Regions from separate parts of the Tardiphaga sp. 768_D3_N2_1 genome, predicted to be linked through region 3. Evidence: predicted binding sites of a transcription regulator. Region 3 holds the regulator's gene; each other region holds the start of a gene.
What was found. Region 3 encodes PhoB, which activates phosphate uptake and scavenging genes when phosphate is short. Its sites were predicted from a motif close to TGTCATNNANCTGTCAT; they were not measured.
Positions count from the first base shown of each region.

Region 1 (5,803 bases), 5.7 Mb from region 3:
TTGTTGTGCTCCAATCATGACGCAAGACTTGCCATGCAGGACAAGACTTGCCCCGCAGGATTTGAAGTTCTGCGGGGCATGGTTTGTAAGAACTAAAAAAGGTCTCTTTGGTACTCTTCTCCCCGATTGGTATCGGAGCACGCCAGACCTTTTTTGGAGACATCATTGTGAGAATAAATAATCTGACGATCACACCCAAGCTCGGTATTCTGGTGGGTGTCATGTTGCTTGGCCTGTGCGCATCTGGCGTTCTCGCGGGATATTTCGTTCAGCGCGAGATGATGACCTCGAGGATCGAGGAGCTTCGCCACTTCGTCGATGCCGCGCGCAGCGTGGCGATCGGACTACAAAAACAGGTCGATGCCGGTCAGCTCACCAAGGAAGCCGCGATGGCTGAATTCGGTCGCCGCGCAAATACGATGACCTACGACAACGGCGCGGGCTACCTGTTTGGCTCCATGATGGACGGCGTGACGGTGTTGTCGCCGGATGCGAAGCAGATTGGTCAGAACCGTCTCGATGTGGTGACCAATGGCAAGGCGATCGGTCGCGAGTGGCGCGACAGTGTTGCTGCCAAGGGCGAGCACACGATGTTCTATGACTACGTCAAACCCGGCCAGACGGAGCCGCTGCGCAAGGTTGCCTATGCCGCTGCGATCCCCGGATGGAACATGTATGTAGGCGCCGGGGCCTATCTGGAAGACCTCGACGCGAGGTTGAAGCCGATCATCTGGGCGCTCGGTTTGGCGATCCTTGCCATCGGTGTGGTCGCGGGCGGCATCGCCTGGGTCATCGGTCGCAGCATCAGCCGCCCGCTCGGCCAGCTCGGCGCGCGGATGCGCACGCTGGCCGATGGCGCGCTTGAGGATGACATTCCCGGGGCCGGGCGCGGCGATGAGATTGGCGCGATGGCATCGACCGTGCAGGTCTTCAAGGACAACGCGGTCCGGATTCGCGGGCTCGACAAGATCGAAGCCGAGTCGCAGGCGCGTGCGTCTGCCGAGCGGCGTTCGGCCATGGAGAGCATCGCCGATGACTTCGAACGCAGCGTCAACGGCATTGTCCGCTCCGTTTCGACGGCGGCGGCAGGGATGCAGACCACGGCGCAATCCATGACGGCAACCGCCAGCGATGCCAGTTCGCGTGCATCGACGGTCGGCGCTGCGTCGGAGCGATCTTCGGACAATGTCAGCACGGTTGCAGCTGCTGCGGAGGAATTGTCGGCCTCGGTAAGCGAAGTCTTGCGGCAGGTATCGCAATCGAGCGAAATTGCCAGCAAGGCGGTCGGCGATGCGGAACGCACCAATGCGACCGTTCAACTACTGTCCAGCGGCGCTGAGAAGATCGGCGAAGTGGTTCAGTTGATCCACAGCATCGCCTCCCAGACCAACCTGCTCGCGCTGAATGCGACCATCGAGGCGGCGCGCGCAGGTGAATCCGGCCGCGGCTTTGCGGTGGTCGCCTCCGAAGTGAAGGCGCTGGCAAGCCAGACCGCCAAGGCTACCGAGGAGATCTCCGCCCAGGTCGCAGCCATGCAGGCATCGACCAGCGAAGCCGTGCTCTCGATCAGCGCTATCACGGGCACCATCGCGCAGATGAGCGAGATCACCACCAGCATCTCCACGGCCGTCCAGGAGCAGGGCGAGGCCACGCGGGAAATCGCGCGCAACATTCAGTCGGTGGCGGCGGGCTCCAGCGAGATCAGCGAACATATCGGCGGCGTCAGCAGCGCAGCAGAAGCGACCGGGACGGCGGCCTCGCAGGTGTTGTCGAATGCCAGGGAGCTTGACACCCAGTCCGGCATGTTGCGGACGGCGGTGGACGAGTTCCTGACCAAGGTCCGTGCTGCGTAGCGGCTCTTCTTCCCCTCTCCCGCAAACGGGAGAGGGGACAGCAAAAAGCCCTCCCTTGCGGGAGGGCTTTCGTCGTTTCGGGCGGAGCCTGCTCGCGTTGCTTACTTCGCCTTCAGGAAGTCGGCGACTTCGAGCAGCACGAACTCGTTGTCGTCGGCCTTGTTCGGCTCGCGGCTCGACGAGAACGGCAGGTTGTTGTCGTTGCCGACGATGATGTGGGTGGCATCAACCTGGTCGACGTTCTCGATGGTGAAGAACGGGAAGGTCAGCACGCCGTCGTTGAGCGGCTTGCGGGCCAGCTTGTTCGGGTCCTGGATCTTCATCAGGTCGATGAAGCCGACCTTGCGCACCGGCTTGCCGACATTGGCGTCGTTCAGCTCGATCTTGTAGACGCGCTTGAACTTGGCGAGATCCGGGAAGCAGTCTTCACCGCGCTTGCCCTCGGCGCAGGCCTTGTCCTTGGTGCCTTCGCCGTTGTCGCGCTCGATGATCAGGCCGTTGTCGGCGGTGATCATGTTGAAGTCGCCGATGGCATTGCCGTTCTGTTCGAACACATACTGCCAGTAGCGACCGGTGAACTTCTCGTTGGCGACGTCGAATTCCAGGATGCGCGATGCTTCCTTGCCGTCGACCTTCTCCCAGTCCTTCTTCTCGGCATCCCAGATCGGGCCCTCGAGTAGGCCGTAGAGGAACTTGCCATCCTTGGAGGAGGCGAAGCCTTCATAGCCCTTGGAGCGGCGCAGGTTGACGGTGGTGTAGGTGGCGCCCGGTGCGCCTGGCGACTGCACCGACCAATGATCCGGCGAGCGCACCGGCTTGCCGTCGGCGACGGTGTCGAACACGGCCAGCACCTTGCCGGTCTTGTCGGCCTTGATGATGTAGGGGCCGAATTCCTCGCCGATCCAGAAATTGTCGCCGATGATCTGGAAGCCTTCAGTGTCGACATCGGCACCGGTCAGATAGCGCTTGGCGGTGTCTTCATGGACGATGCGGAACGGCACCTTCTTGTCGGGATCGTGCAGGAACACGGTGGCCTGCTTCTCGACCTTGCCGTTCTTCCAGTCGATCTTGTGGTGGTTGAGATAGATCATGTAGTCGGCCGAATTGTAGCGCGAGCCGGCGCCGTTGTCGGTCAGCACCCAGAACGAACCGTCGGGCATCACCTTGATGCCGGAGTGGCCCTGCAGCGGCTGGCCCTTCATCGGCAGCGAGATGCCGGTCGGGCGCTCATAGGATTTGCCCATCACCGTGCCGAGCGCGTCGACGCGCTTGCCGGTGGTGTATTTGCCCGAGGTCTTCAGGTCGTTCGGCGCATCCGCAGGCGCGTCGATGGTCGACGTCGCCGGCAGCACGGCATGGCCGGCGAGCTTGGCAGGGAATTCGCCTTCCGACTGCGCAAAGGCTGCGGTGGAAAGCATGACGAGGGAAGCGACGGAGCAGAGGAATGTGCTGCGCATGGTTGTCTCCTTTGTGGTGACCATGCGGCGTGTTCTGGGGCGCGGGCGTTACGCTGCGCTGACAATTTCATGACAAGGAAATGACGAGAGGGGAAAACCCTGCGACATGCAGTCGCCGAGCCTGCGGGTTAGGCTATCGCTATCGTCATCCTGCTCAGGTCTCTCCCAGTCGTCCCCGCGCAGGCGGGGACCCATAACCACGGTCAGTGCTTCGACACTCTGCCGCGAGAGCTTCTTTTGACAGGACTGAGGCTATAGGTCCCCGCCTGCGCGGGGACGACCCGTTGAAAGGTCACGGCCAAGTTACAAGCCATTCGCCAGCAGCGGCGACAGGTCGCTCCATTCGGGATTGTCCGTCTCGATCAGCCGGATCTTCCAGTCACGATTCCACTTCTTGAGCTGCTTTTCACGCGTGATGGCATCGCTGGGTCGGTCGTAGCTCTCGACATAGACCAACCGGAAAATCTTGTACTCCCGAGCGAACTTCGAACCTTTTCCCGTCCGGTGCTCCATTATTCGCCGAGCCATATTATTAGTTACGCCGATATACAGCGTACCATGACGACCGCTGGCGAGAATGTAGACGTAGTACATGCACGCCAGCCCCTCCACGTCGTCCCCGCGAAGGCGGGGACCCATAACCACGGTCAGTGCGTCGACGCTGCATTGCTGGCGCCGAGCTTCTTTTGACAGGACGGAGGCTATGGGTCCCCGCCTTCGCGGGGACGACTCGTTGAGAGGGCGTTGCCAGCCGCCTACTGCTTCTCGATCCCCGCATCCGTGATCAGCTTCTCCCACACCTTGAGCTGATCTTTCAGGAAGGCGTCGAATTCTTCCGGCGTACCGGAAAAGGCTTCCATGCCGCGGTTGGCGAGGTCTTTCTGGATCTCGGGACGTTCGACGATCTTGCGGATTTCGGCGTTGAGCTTGACGACGATGTCCTTAGGCATGTTGGCCGGGCCGAGATAGCCCTGCCACGAGGTGATGTCGAAGCCCTTCACGCCGGCCTCGTCCATGGTCGGGAGCTCAGGCAGCAGCTTGGAGCGATATTTCGTGGTTACCGCGAGCGACTTCAGCGCCTTGGCATTGACATGCGGCAGGCCGGTCGGCACGTCGACGAACATCATGCTGACGCGGCCGGCGATGACATCGGTCAATGCCGGCGGCGAGCTCTTGTAGGGCACGTGCAGGAGATCGAGCCCGGCGAGGCGGGCAAAGGTCGCGCCCGACACGATCGCCGACGAACTGCCTGATGCGTAGGAGTACTTGCCCGGCTCCTTTTTGGCGAGCGCGACCAGCTCCTGGACCGAGTTGGCGGGAATGTCCGGATTGATCACCAGCATGAAGGGCAGGTCGCCGGTCCGCGCGATCGGGGTGAAATCCTTGATCGGATCATAGCTCATGGTCTTGAGCAGATAGGGATTGGCCGAATGCGTCGTGTTGGTCGTCACGAACAGCGTGTAACCGTCGGCGGGAGCGCGGGCGACGAAACTGGCGGCGATCGAGCCATTGGCGCCGGCCTTGTTGTCGATCACGGTGTTGGCGTTCAGCGCGGTGCCGAGCTCCTTGGCGATCAGGCGCGTCGTGGTGTCGGTGCCGCTGCCGGCGGCGAACGGGAGCACCAGCGTGATCGCCCGGTTCGGATAGTTCGCAGTTTGTGCGATGGCGTTCGGGGACGCTAACAGCAGCGCTCCGATAAACGATGCGCTCGCCACACCGCGAAGAACTGAAAGTCCGTGCATTCCGCTTTTCTCCCTGAATCGGCCTTGGTAGCCCGTATTTGTTGCGGGCAAACTAGCGGAGGTCGGTGACGCACGGAAGCGGAAAGGTATGTGCTTCAGGTGAGCATACTGTCGATGGTGCTCGCCATGCATGGACGTCTGCGGCACCAGGCCGACTTTATTGCATTCGTTAGCGACAGCACTCTCAGACGGCCGCTGATCTGCAGCATCTCCACGTCGGGCGCAGTGTGAATGCCGGGGGCGACCTCTGGAGCACGCATGGTCGTGTCATCACGGTCCTACTCGCCGCCGTTATTGCGTCCCGACCCGCGAGAGGTTCAGCGCCGCGCAGGCGCAAAGCTCTTTGACAAATGCAGAGCAGCTCCTGTATATATTAGAATAATTCTAAACTAAGCAAGGCTTTGATATGAAGGCGTTTTCGGAGCTCACCGAACGCGAGGTGCTGGCGGTTGCGATCTCCAGCGAGGAAGAGGACAGCCGGATCTATCTCAGCTTCGCCGAGGATCTGGCAGAGCGCTATCCCGATTCCGCGAAAGTCTTCAGCGAGATGGCCGAAGAGGAAAAGGGCCATCGGCATCTGCTGTTGCAGATGTATGAGGAGCGCTTCGGACCGAACCTTCCGCCGATCCGGCGCGAAGACGTCAAGGGCTTCATTCGCCGCCGGCCGATCTGGCTCACGCGTAACCTGTCGCTCGATACCATCCGCAAGGAGGCCGAGAGGATGGAGTTCGAGGCCGAGCGCTTTTACGCC
Region 1 is NZ_CP197245.1:99,275-105,077, reverse strand. It holds gene AB8A27_RS00490 (methyl-accepting chemotaxis protein) at 222-1,853, shown strand; gene AB8A27_RS00485 (esterase-like activity of phytase family protein) at 1,955-3,310, opposite strand; gene AB8A27_RS00480 (GIY-YIG nuclease family protein) at 3,614-3,904, opposite strand; gene AB8A27_RS00475 (Bug family tripartite tricarboxylate transporter substrate binding protein) at 4,066-5,052, opposite strand; gene mbfA (iron exporter MbfA) at 5,459-5,803, shown strand, end outside.
Region 1: a site for PhoB is predicted at 3,369-3,385, ahead of AB8A27_RS00485 (esterase-like activity of phytase family protein). Genes of this name have one in related genera too.

Region 2 (5,803 bases), 5.5 Mb from region 3:
TTGTCGGCGGCCTCAATAGCCTCCGAAAACAATTTGCCGAACGCGCCGAAATCCGAAATAGCGATCGCCAGCACGCCGGCGAACGGACCGAGACCGACGACATTGATCCAGACCAGTGCCCAGATCAGCGTATCGACCCCGCGGATAGAATCCAGAAACCGCCGGACCGGAAAGCGCAGCCAGGCCGACGGAATGACGTTCCGTGCGGCGAGCAGACTGACCGGCAGCGCGAACACGGCTGCGAGGGTCGTGCCGAGCAGCGCAATCGACAGCGTCTCGCCCATCGCCTGCAGATAAGCAGACAGTGACGAGCCAGGATTCGGCGGGATCATCATCATGGTGATCCAGCCGAGTTCGCGCAGGCCGGTCCACATCCGCGCCGGCGAGAAATCGAGTTCATTGAGCCCGAAGACGAACAATGCCAACGCCGCGACCAGAATCGCGGGCACGCCAGCACGCGAGGCCATCGGGCGGTTGAAGACGTCAGGATAGCGTCCGCGCAACTCCTGAGTATCGATATCAGGCTGCCTGCTCATGATCTGGCTTCCTTGCCGAACAGACGGCCGCGCAACCAGCCAGTGGCGATGTCGATAATGAACACGGTGACGATGATCATCAGCAGGATCGCACTGACGTCCGAATAATAAAACTTTCTGACAGCAACGACGAGTTCCTGACCGATGCCGCCGGCGCCGACAAACCCCATCACGGAGGCGCCGCGCACATTGATCTCGAAGCGCAGCAACGTGTAGCTGGCAAAGCCTGCCACGACCTGCGGCAGCACTGCAAAGCGCATGCAGTCGATCCAGCCCGCGCCGGTCGAACGAATGCCTTCCACCGGCTTCATGTCGATATTCTCGACGATCTCGCCATAGAGCTTGCCAAGCGCCCCAACGCAATGGATCGCAATCGCCAGCACGCCGGCCATCGGGCCAAGGCCGAAGGCGATGACGAAGATCAGCGCGAACACGATATCCGGCACGGTGCGGCAGAATTCCATGAAGCGGCGCACGACAAAGCGCAGCGACGCTGAGGGCGCTGTGTTCTCGGCCACGAGAAAATTCAACCCGAAAGCCAGCACGGCACCGATCAGTGTGCCGACATAGCTGATCAGCACGGTCTCGCCGAGCAGCGACAGCCACTTCTTCCAGCCCCAGAACCATTCATTGACGTCGGTCCAGACCCGGGTGCCGGCTTCGAGCGTGAAGATGCGATCGAAATAGCTGCCGAAGTTTCCGATCTTCTCCACGAAGGTCCTGACATTGACCTCGGCACCCAATGCCGCGACGAAGAGCGCGGCGAAGCAAGCGACCACGACGAGCATCGTGCGCAAGCGCCGGCGCGCGACCGCCTTGCGGTAGGCGTCGTTCAGCGCAGCGAGCTGCGGAGCCGGAAGAATGGAAACGGTGGCGGACATGATGTGCGGGCCTATCTGGGATCAGACACAGAAAAGGAGCCGGACCATTTCTGATCCGGCTCCCTTCAATGATCAGGCGATCAAGACGCCTTCTTCTTGCGAAGTGCGTCGACGAACTTGATCAGGTCGATGGTGGCGTCCCAATCCTTGGTGGTCGCGGCGTGGAAGCCCTTCTTCTGGCCGTCCGACAGCTTGTCGAATGCGGCCTTGTCCTTGATCGGCGCGTCGGTGAAGGCCTTGGCGATGGCAACCTTGAGCTCTTCCGGCAGGTCGGAGCTATAGGCATAGGGGCCGTTGATGATCGGGGCCGACTTGTGGATGATGCGGAAGTCTTCCTTCTTCATCGCCGAACCATCGGCATTCTTCAGCATGCCCTTGGTCAGCATCTGCTGCAGCGTCGAGTCGTTGTCGTTGGTCCACTGGTTGGCGGCGACATCGACGGTGCCCTGCGACAGCGCGAGCATCGCGTTTTCATGGCTGCCGGTGAACACGACCTTGCTGAAATAGGTGTCGGCATCGGAGATACCCATCTTGTCCAGCTCGAAGCGCGGCACGTTGTTGCCCGAGGTCGAGTTCGGATCGACCAGGCCGAGGTTCTTGCCCTTCAGATTGTCGACCGACTTGTAGGGGCTCGACGCCTTAACGAAGAATACCGAGTAGTAACCGGTCGAGCCATCGATGTTGATGTCGTTGGCAAAGGCATCGGTCTTGACGCCGGTGAGACGGGCGCGTGCGAACGAGGCCGAGCCGTAGCTTGCGATGTGGATGTTGCCGGAACGCTGACCTTCGATGACGGCTGCGTAGTCATTGGCGATACGCAGATTGACCTTCATGCCGAGCTCTTTCGACAGATAGGCGACGAACGGCGCCCAGCGCTCGGTGACGCCCGAGGCGTTCTCGGCGGGAACGACGGCGAAGGTCAGTTCCGGATACTTGGCCTTGTAATCCTGAGCCGAAGCCGAGGTAGCGGCGAAAGCCAGCGCGGCAGCGCTGAGCAGAATGGAGCGACGGTTGATCATGACAGTCCCTGTTTGATCTGAGGTGAAACTTTTTTCTTGGCAGAAGGCGCATCTATCGCGGCGATGCCATCGGTACGATGACGTCACCACGATACTTTCAACGCACGGCAATCACGCGACGGCAGCAACACCGTATTCGGGAACGCGGGTGGGCGTCGGCATATGCGCCGATCCCATCACCTCGTCGGCTTCGAGATCATAGAGTTCGCGAGCAATATGTTCGGTGAGCGCGGACGGCGCGCCATCGAACACGACGCGGCCGGCGGACATGCCGATCAGGCGATCGCAATAGGTGCGCGCCAGATCGAGCGAGTGCAGATTACACATCACGGTGATGCCGAAGTGCTTGTTGATACGCAGCAGCGCATCCATGACGATGCGGGTGTTGCGCGGATCCAGTGATGCGATCGGCTCGTCCGCGAGGATGATGTCGGGCTGCTGCACAAGAGCGCGGGCGATGGCGACACGCTGCTGCTGACCGCCGGAAAGCTGGTCGGCGCGCTGCGAGGCATATTGCGCCATGTCGAACTGTTCCAGCGCCGACATCGCCAGCGCACGGTCGTTCTCGGGCCACATCTGGGTGAGCGAGCGCCACTGCGGCATCTCGGCCAGACGGCCCATCAGCACATTGGTCAGTACGTCGAGACGGCCGACGAGATTGAACTGCTGGAAGATCATCGCCGAGCGCGCGCGCCACTTGCGCAGATCGCGCCCCTTGAGCGCAGTGACATCCACGCCATCGAACATGATGCGCCCATCGGTCGGCTCAGCCAGACGATTGATCATGCGCAGCATGGTCGACTTGCCGGCGCCGGAGCGACCGATCACGCCGACGAATGCGCCGGGCTTGATCTCGAACGACGCGTTATCGACGGCAGCCTTGGCGCCGAAACGGCACGTCAGCTTATCCACCACCAGCATGAGGCACTCCAATGACAATAGACATCGCCACCGGTAACGCCCGCGTTTAACAGTGATGTGACATGTGCCCTGCGCATACGGGTTATCGTCGTTGCGGGAAAAACACGCCCGAATTCATGCTGACGTCACGACACCGTCACGAAGCCGACCGAAGAGGTGCCCGCGCGCCAGCGCATATACTTATGTATCACCCACCGATTCCTCTTCCGTCGCACGAGCGTCACATGGCCGGCAAACAACTCTCGCTCACGCCAGCGGTCGATCCCACTGCCAAGCTCGTCGATACCAAGCTCGGCGCCTACACCGAAGTCGGCGCGCGCACGATCCTCCAGGAAGTGACAATGGGCGACTACTCATATGTCGTGAATGACGGCCAGATCACCTACACGACGATCGGTAAATTCTGCTCGATCGCGGCGATGATCCGGATCAATCCCGGCAACCACCCGATGCACCGCGCGACGCAGGCGCATTTCACCTATCGCGCCAGCGCCTATTTCCCCGGCGAGAGCGACGACGCAGACTTCTTTGCCTGGCGGCGCGAACATCCCTGCACCATCGGCCACGATGTCTGGCTCGGCCATGGCGCCATCGTGCTGCCCGGCCGCAAGATCGGCACTGGCGCGGTGATCGCCGCCGGCGCCATCGTGACCAAGGACGTCGCCCCCTATACGATCGTCGCCGGCAATCCGGCGCGACCGGTGCGGCGGCGATTTTCGGAAACTGTGGAAGACGGGCTGATGGAGCTCGCCTGGTGGGACTGGGAGCACGAGATGCTAAGACAGGCGCTGCCGGATTTCCGCAAGCTCCCGGTCGAGGATTTCCTGAGCAAGTATAAAGGCGTCAAGGCGCCCAAGCAGATGGCAGTGACATGACGGATATCTTCATCGATGGCGGACGCACTTTGCTCGGCCAGGACATCACCGAGACTTCGCTGCAGCTTACGGATGGCGTGATTGCCGACATCGGGTCGGATGCAATCCATGGCGCGCTCGGCCTCGATGCCTCCGATCTGCTGGTGCTGCCGGGTATCGTCGACCTGCATGGCGATGCCTTCGAGCGGCAGTTGATGCCGCGCCCCGGCGTCGACTTCCCGGTCGATGTCGCCTTGATCGACAGCGACCGGCAGGCCATCGCCAATGGCATCACCACGGTGTTTCACGGCACCACATGGTCCTGGGAGCCGGGCCTGCGCGGCGCGGAGAATGCCCGCAAGCTGCTGGACGCCATCGAGACGCTGCGGCCGAAGCTCGCTTCCGACACGCGCTTCCATCTGCGTCAGGAGACGTTCAATCTCGACGCGGAGGACGAGATCATGGGCTGGCTGAAGGCCGGCCGCATCGACCTCCTCGCCTTCAACGACCACATGGACCTCGCCGGGATCTCGAAGCCGGCGAAGCGCGCGCGGATGGTGGAACGCACCGGGCTCAGCAGCGATGCCTTCGACCAGCTGGTCGATCGCGTGCTGTCGCGCACTGATGAGGTACCGGCCTCGATCGCGCGTCTGGCCAAGGCGGCGAATGCCGCGGGTGTGCCGACGCTCTCGCACGATGACGCGACCCCTGCCATGCGCGGCGACTTCCGTCAGCTCGGCGTCAAAATCGCCGAATTCCCGATCAATGAAGAAACCGCGAAGGCCGCGGCTGCGGCCGGCGACTTCATCGTCTTCGGCGCGCCCAATGTGGTGCGCGGCGGCAGCCATACCGGCTGGACCAAAGCATCCGACATGATCGCCAAGGGCCTCTGCTCTATTCTCGCCTCCGACTATTATTATCCCGCGCAATTGCTGGCGGCCTTCCGGCTGGTCGAGGACGGCATCCTGTCGCTACCGCAGGCCTGGGCGCTGATCTCGTCCGCGCCGGCGAAAGCTGCCGGTCTCACCGACCGTGGCGAGATCGCCAATGGACGCCGCGCGGATCTCCTGCTCGTCGATGATAGCGTCGCAGTGCGCCCACGCATCGTCGCTGTGATCGCGCAGGGCAAGCTCGTGCATCTGACCGATGCCACAAGGCTTCAGCCGGCGCGCGCCATGCACCGCAAAGCTATTGCCGCGGCGTGAAGCGGCTCTCTCTTACTTGAGCATGATCGTTCCCGAAAAACCGGCCTCCACTTTTCGGGATCATGCTCTATGGTGCGGCCATGACTGAATTCCCGCGCTACGCGATCTATTACGCCCCCGATGCCAATAGTGCCCTTTCCCGCTTCGGCGCTGAAATCCTCGGCTACGATCCCTTCACCGGCAATGACATGCTGGTGCCTGCCGATCTCATTATGCAGGCGCCTGACTGGCCGGCTGTCATCAAGGACCCGCGCAAATACGGCTTTCACGCCACGCTGAAGGCACCGTTCTCGCTGGTGCCTGACAGCACCGAAGCCGACCTGATCGCGGCTTTCGATGACTTCGCCCGGATGCCCCGCACCATCCCGAAAATCTCGCCGGTGGTTC
Region 2 is NZ_CP197245.1:302,183-307,985, forward strand. It holds gene phnE (phosphonate ABC transporter, permease protein PhnE) at 1-536, opposite strand, end outside; gene phnE (phosphonate ABC transporter, permease protein PhnE) at 533-1,417, opposite strand; gene phnD (phosphonate ABC transporter substrate-binding protein) at 1,498-2,436, opposite strand; gene phnC (phosphonate ABC transporter ATP-binding protein) at 2,548-3,357, opposite strand; gene AB8A27_RS01495 (chloramphenicol acetyltransferase) at 3,582-4,232, shown strand; gene AB8A27_RS01500 (alpha-D-ribose 1-methylphosphonate 5-triphosphate diphosphatase) at 4,229-5,416, shown strand; gene AB8A27_RS01505 (DUF1045 domain-containing protein) at 5,497-5,803, shown strand, end outside.
Region 2: a site for PhoB is predicted at 3,481-3,497, ahead of phnC (phosphonate ABC transporter ATP-binding protein). Genes of this name have one in related genera too.

Region 3 (5,803 bases):
GCATGTGGGGCTTCTTCGTGCTCGGCCCGTTCCTGGCCAATCACTTCCAGCCGTTCCTGATCAACATGTTCGAAGGCGTGCCGGTGCTCGGCACCATCTTCGCCGGTCCGCCGTCCTATCTCTCGCTGTTCAACGCCTCGCTCATCCTCGCCATCATGGTGCTCCCCTTCATCACCTCGATCTCGGTCGACGTGTTCAAGACGGTGCCGCCGGTGCTCAAGGAAGCCGCTTACGGCGTCGGCTGCACCACCTGGGAAGTCGTCCGCAATGTCGTCATCCCCTACACCCGCGTCGGTGTGATCGGTGGCGTCATGCTGGCGCTCGGCCGTGCGCTCGGTGAAACGATGGCGGTGACCTTCATCATCGGCAACTCGTTCCGCATTACCGGATCTCTGTTCGGTCCGGGTACCACGATCTCGGCGGCGATCGCCTCCGAATTCGCGGAGAGCGACGGGTTGCATCAGTCGGGTCTGATCCTGCTCGGCCTGCTGCTGTTCGTGCTTACCTTCGTGGTGCTCTCGGCAGCGCGCCTGATGCTGCTGCGTCTGGAAAAGAAGGCGGGCAACTAACATGAACCCGATTTACGCTTCACGCCGTCGCAATGACAAGATCGTCCGTGGGCTCTGCATGGGTGCCGCTCTCTTTGGCGTCACCTGGCTCGCGCTGATCCTGTTCACCCTGTTCTACAACGGGCTCGCCGGCATCAGCCTGCAGATCTTTACCCAGAACACGCCGCCGCCCGGTTCGCAGGAGGGCGGTCTGCTCAATGCCATCGTCGGTTCGGTCATCATGACCATCATCGGCGTCGGCATCGGTGCGCCGCTCGGCCTGTTTGCTGGCACCTATCTCGCGGAATACGGCAAGCACGACAAACTCACCTCGGTGATCCGCTTCATCAACGACGTGTTGCTGTCGGCCCCGTCCATCATCATCGGCCTGTTCGTTTATGGTGCGGTGGTGGTTCCGATGGGCGGCTTCTCGGCTCTCGCCGGTTCGCTTGCGCTCGCCGTGATCGTGATCCCCGTCGTGGTTCGTACCACTGAAGACATGCTCGGCCTCGTGCCGAACCCGCTGCGTGAAGCGGCCTCGGCGCTCGGCCTGCCGCGCTCCCTGGTCATCAAGCGGATCGCCTATCGTGCAGCCCGCGCCGGTCTCATCACCGGTGTGCTGCTGGCGACCGCGCGTGTCGCCGGTGAAACGGCGCCGCTGCTGTTCACCGCACTGAGCAACCAGTTCTTCAGCCTCGACCTCACCAAGACGATGGCCAACCTGCCGGTGACCATCAACAACTTCGTGCAGAGCCCCTACGAGTACTGGAAACAGCTCGCCTGGAGCGGTGCCCTGATCATCACCTTGACCGTACTTGCCCTTAACATTGGCGCACGCATTCTCGGCGCCGAGAGGACAGCAAAATGAGTGAGCTTTCTGTGTCGTCTGGCGTTTCTTCCGTCTCGATGCCGCCGCCGTCGGTCCTGCAGGGCGAGACCCGGCCCAAGGTCACCGTGCGCGATCTGAACTTCTATTACGGCGAACATCACGCCCTGAAGAAGATCAACCTGACGCTGATGGCGAACCGCGTGACGGCGTTCATCGGCCCGTCGGGCTGCGGCAAGTCCACGCTGCTGCGCATCTTCAACCGCATGTATGACCTGTATCCCGGCCAGCGCGCCGAGGGTCAGCTTATGCTCGACAACCAGAACATTCTGGATCCGAAGCTGGACCTCAACCTGCTGCGCGCCCGTGTCGGCATGGTGTTCCAGAAGCCGACCCCGTTCCCGATGACGATTTACGAAAACATCGCCTTCGGTATCCGTCTCTATGAGAAGATCTCCAAGTCGGAGATGGATGGCCGCGTCGAAAAGGCACTGCGCGGCGGTGCGCTCTGGAACGAAGTCAAGGACAAGCTCAACGCGTCGGGCCTCAGCCTGTCGGGCGGTCAGCAGCAGCGTCTGTGCATCGCACGCACCATCGCGGTGCGGCCGGAGGTGATCCTGTTCGACGAGCCGTGCTCGGCGCTGGATCCGATCTCGACCGCGAAGATCGAGGAACTGATCGACGAGCTCAAGGATCAGTACACGATCGCGATCGTGACCCATAACATGCAGCAGGCGGCCCGCGTCTCCGACACCACGGCCTTCATGTATCTCGGCGAGCTGATCGAGTTCGATCAGACCAACAAGATCTTCACGTCGCCGACCGATCGCCGCACCCAGGATTACATCACCGGCCGCTTCGGCTGACGCGATATTCGCGGGAGGATTTAGATATGGCTTTTGAACACACCACCAAGGCTTTCGACGACGATCTGCAGGAGCTGACCCGTCTCGTCGCCGAGATGGGTGGCCTCGCAGAACGGCAGATCGTCGAATCCGTCGATGCGTTGATCCGCCGAGACGTCGCGCTCGGTGCGCGCGTCGTCGCCACCGACGCCGAGATCGACCAGTTGCAGCGCACGATCGAAGAGCGTGCCGTGCTGACCATCGCCAAGCGCCAGCCGATGGCTGTCGACCTGCGCGAGATCGTCGGCGCGCTGCGCGTCGCCACCGATCTGGAGCGCATCGGCGATCTCTCCAAGAACATCGGCAAGCGCGTCAATGCACTGGACAGCGACTTCCATCCGCTGAAGCTGATCCGCGGCCTCGAACACATGACCGACCTCGTGACCACCCAGGTCAAGGCCGTGCTTGACGCCTATGCCGCGCACGATCTGCCCGCCGCCATGACGGTGTGGAAGGGCGACGAGGAAATCGACGCGATCTGCACCTCGCTGTTCCGCGAACTCCTCACCTATATGATGGAAGACCCGCGTAACATCTCGTTCTGTATCCACCTGATGTTCTGCGCCAAGAACATCGAGCGGATCGGCGACCACGCCACCAACATTGCGGAAACCGTGTTCTACATGATCGAGGGCCAGCAGATCCTCGACAAGCGCCCGAAGGGCGACATGACCACATTCGCGAATACGCCGACGGCCTGAAGCATGATGCGGGAAAGCGGAAGCCGGTTTCCCGCAAGGATCATGATTTAAGGCTTATCGGACGTCACTGAGGATATTGACCATATGGCTGTGAATGCACGCATTCTGGTGGTGGAGGACGAGGAAGCCCTCACGACGCTTCTTCGCTACAACCTCGACGCTGAAGGCTATGATGTTGAAACCGTCGCTCGCGGCGACGATGCCGACACCCGCTTGAAGGAGCGGGTGCCGGATCTCGTGGTGCTCGACTGGATGCTGCCGGGCCTGTCCGGCATCGAACTGTGCCGCCGTTTGCGCGCACGGCCTGAAACCAAGGCACTGCCGATCATCATGCTGACGGCGCGCGGCGAAGAGAGCGAACGCGTTCGCGGTCTCGCCACCGGCGCCGACGACTATATCGTCAAGCCGTTCTCGGTGCCGGAGCTGCTGGCGCGCGTGAAGGGTCTGCTGCGTCGTGCAGCTCCCGAGCGTCTCGCCACCGTCTTGGCGTTTGGCGATATCGAACTCGACCGTGACAAGCGCCGCGTCGTGCGCTCAAGCCGCCCGATCGATCTCGGTCCGACCGAATATCGCCTGCTGGAGTTCTTCCTGGAACATCCGGGCCGCGTGTTCAGCCGCGAACAGTTGCTCGACAGCGTCTGGGGCCGCGACATCTATATCGACGAGCGCACCGTCGACGTGCATATCGGCCGCCTGCGCAAGCTGCTCAATCCCGCCGGCGAGCCGGATCCGATCCGCACCGTGCGTGGTGCCGGCTACGCGCTGGACGACCGCTTCGACAAGGCGGCGGAGTAACAACACACGCTGTGTCGTCCCCGCGAAGGCGGGGACCCATAGCCTCCGTCTTCTCGGCTCTATCCAGGACGCCTGCGAATACTCGCCCCAACCACTTAGTCGGTGGTTATGGGTCCCCGCCCCGCGCACGCCTTCGGCGTGCTAGGCGGGGACGACATTGAGTTTGGTTCAGGCGTCTCTCGGTCACACTTGCTGCCCCCAACGAAAAATGCCCGGCTCATCACCGGGCATTTTCATTTGCTTTAGATATCTTCCAGCTCAGCGTGCCGGCTTCGGTACTGCGCGGCGGCGGTCGCTTGCCGGCTGATAGGCGATGCGCGAGTGATGCGCGCAATAAGGGGCGCCGGTCAGGGCCTTGCCGCCGCAGAAGTAGAAGTCTGCGCTCGACGGATCGCCGATTGGCCAGTGGCAGGTGGCGTCGCTGAGTTCGACCAGCGACAGGCGCTGGCTGATCGGCACCACATTGTCATAGGCGATCGGATCGGGCTCGGCCTCGACCTCGTAATTATGGGCCAGCGCGGTGTTGCCGCGGGCCATCGGGCGGGCGACGCGTACCATCTGCTGCGCCGGGCGCGCCTTGCGCTGCCGCGGAGCTGCCGAAGAGGGGCTCTTGGCGCGGCCGGACAGGCCGAGACGGTGCACCTTGCCGATCACGGCGTTGCGGGTCACGTTGCCGAGTTCCGCAGCGATCTGGCTGGCGGAGAGGCCGCCTTCCCAGAGTTTCTTCAACTGTTCGACGCGATCGTCGGTCCATGTCATTACCGTCATCGCAGTTTTCCCTTCGTGAACGCCGGCCTGACCAGGCGGCGCTGCGAGTTGAGACTTCAAAAATCCCTGCGGTCAGAATCCCTTAGCGCTCACCGGGCGCGAATTTCGCGTCCGGCTGTTACGCCGCACTGGATGTGTCAAAAGGATCTACCGCCGCACGAGATGTCGTATCCGACAAGGCAAAAGCTACAATATGCCGTGACTCGCACGCAAGAGTCGGGCATGCCGCGTCCACATGCTTCTGCAAATAAAGCTGCAAAATCGGCTTTTTCTGCGACTCCGTGTGACTCGAAAGCCGCAGTGCGCGGTTGACAGTCTTCACAGCACACATAGAATAATGCCCACGTGCCGCCCGAGAAGGGCGGCACGTTTCGTTTCTAGGGTCCGTTGTTCGATTTCGCACAATTGTCATCGACGCGGCCGCAGTCTTTTCGATCGGAACGGTTATGACCAGCAACGCAACGTCTTCGCCCCTCTCTCAGGCTCACTTGCTGCCTGTTTTCGCGCGTGCGGATGTCGCTTTCGAGCGCGGTGAAGGCGCGTGGCTGATTGGAACCGATGGCGAGCGCTATCTCGATTTTACCAGCGGCGTTGCCGTGAACGCTCTCGGTCATGCGCATCCGCATATGGTCGCCGCGCTGCAGGAGCAGGCCACCAAGCTCTGGCACATGTCGAACCTGTTCAAGAGCCCGGACGGTGAGCGCCTCGCCGCGCGGCTGTGCGAACAGAGCTTTGCCGACTTCGTGTTCTTCGCCAATTCGGGCGCGGAAGCGATGGAATGCGCGATCAAGGTCGTCAGGCACTATCATTTCTCCAAGGGCCATCCCGAGCGCACGCGCATCATCACCTTTGAAGGCGCGTTCCATGGCCGGACCCTCGGCACGCTCGCCGCGACGGGTGCCGCGAAATATCTCGAAGGCTATGGCAAGCCGCTCGATGGCTTCGACCAGTTGCCGCTCGGCGATATCGAAGCCGTAAAGAAGGCGGTTGGCCCGAACACTGCCGGCATTCTCATTGAGCCGCTGCAGGGCGAGGGCGGCGTACGCGCGCCGGCCAACGCATTCTTCCGTGCGCTGCGCGAGATCTGCGACGAGAACGGCATCCTTTTGATTTTCGACGAAGTGCAGACCGGCATGGGCCGCACCGGCGAACTGTTTGCCTATCAGCGCATCGGCGTGACGCCGGATGTGATGTCGCTGGCCAAGGCGCTCGGCGGCGGCTTCCCGATCGGCGCGTGCCTCGTCACGGCCGCTGCAGCCG
Region 3 is NZ_CP197245.1:5,761,569-5,767,371, forward strand. It holds gene pstC (phosphate ABC transporter permease subunit PstC) at 1-569, shown strand, start outside; gene pstA (phosphate ABC transporter permease PstA) at 571-1,416, shown strand; gene pstB (phosphate ABC transporter ATP-binding protein PstB) at 1,413-2,240, shown strand; gene phoU (phosphate signaling complex protein PhoU) at 2,267-2,980, shown strand; gene phoB (phosphate regulon transcriptional regulator PhoB) at 3,071-3,775, shown strand; gene AB8A27_RS27085 (GcrA family cell cycle regulator) at 4,034-4,543, opposite strand; gene AB8A27_RS27090 (aspartate aminotransferase family protein) at 4,990-5,803, shown strand, end outside.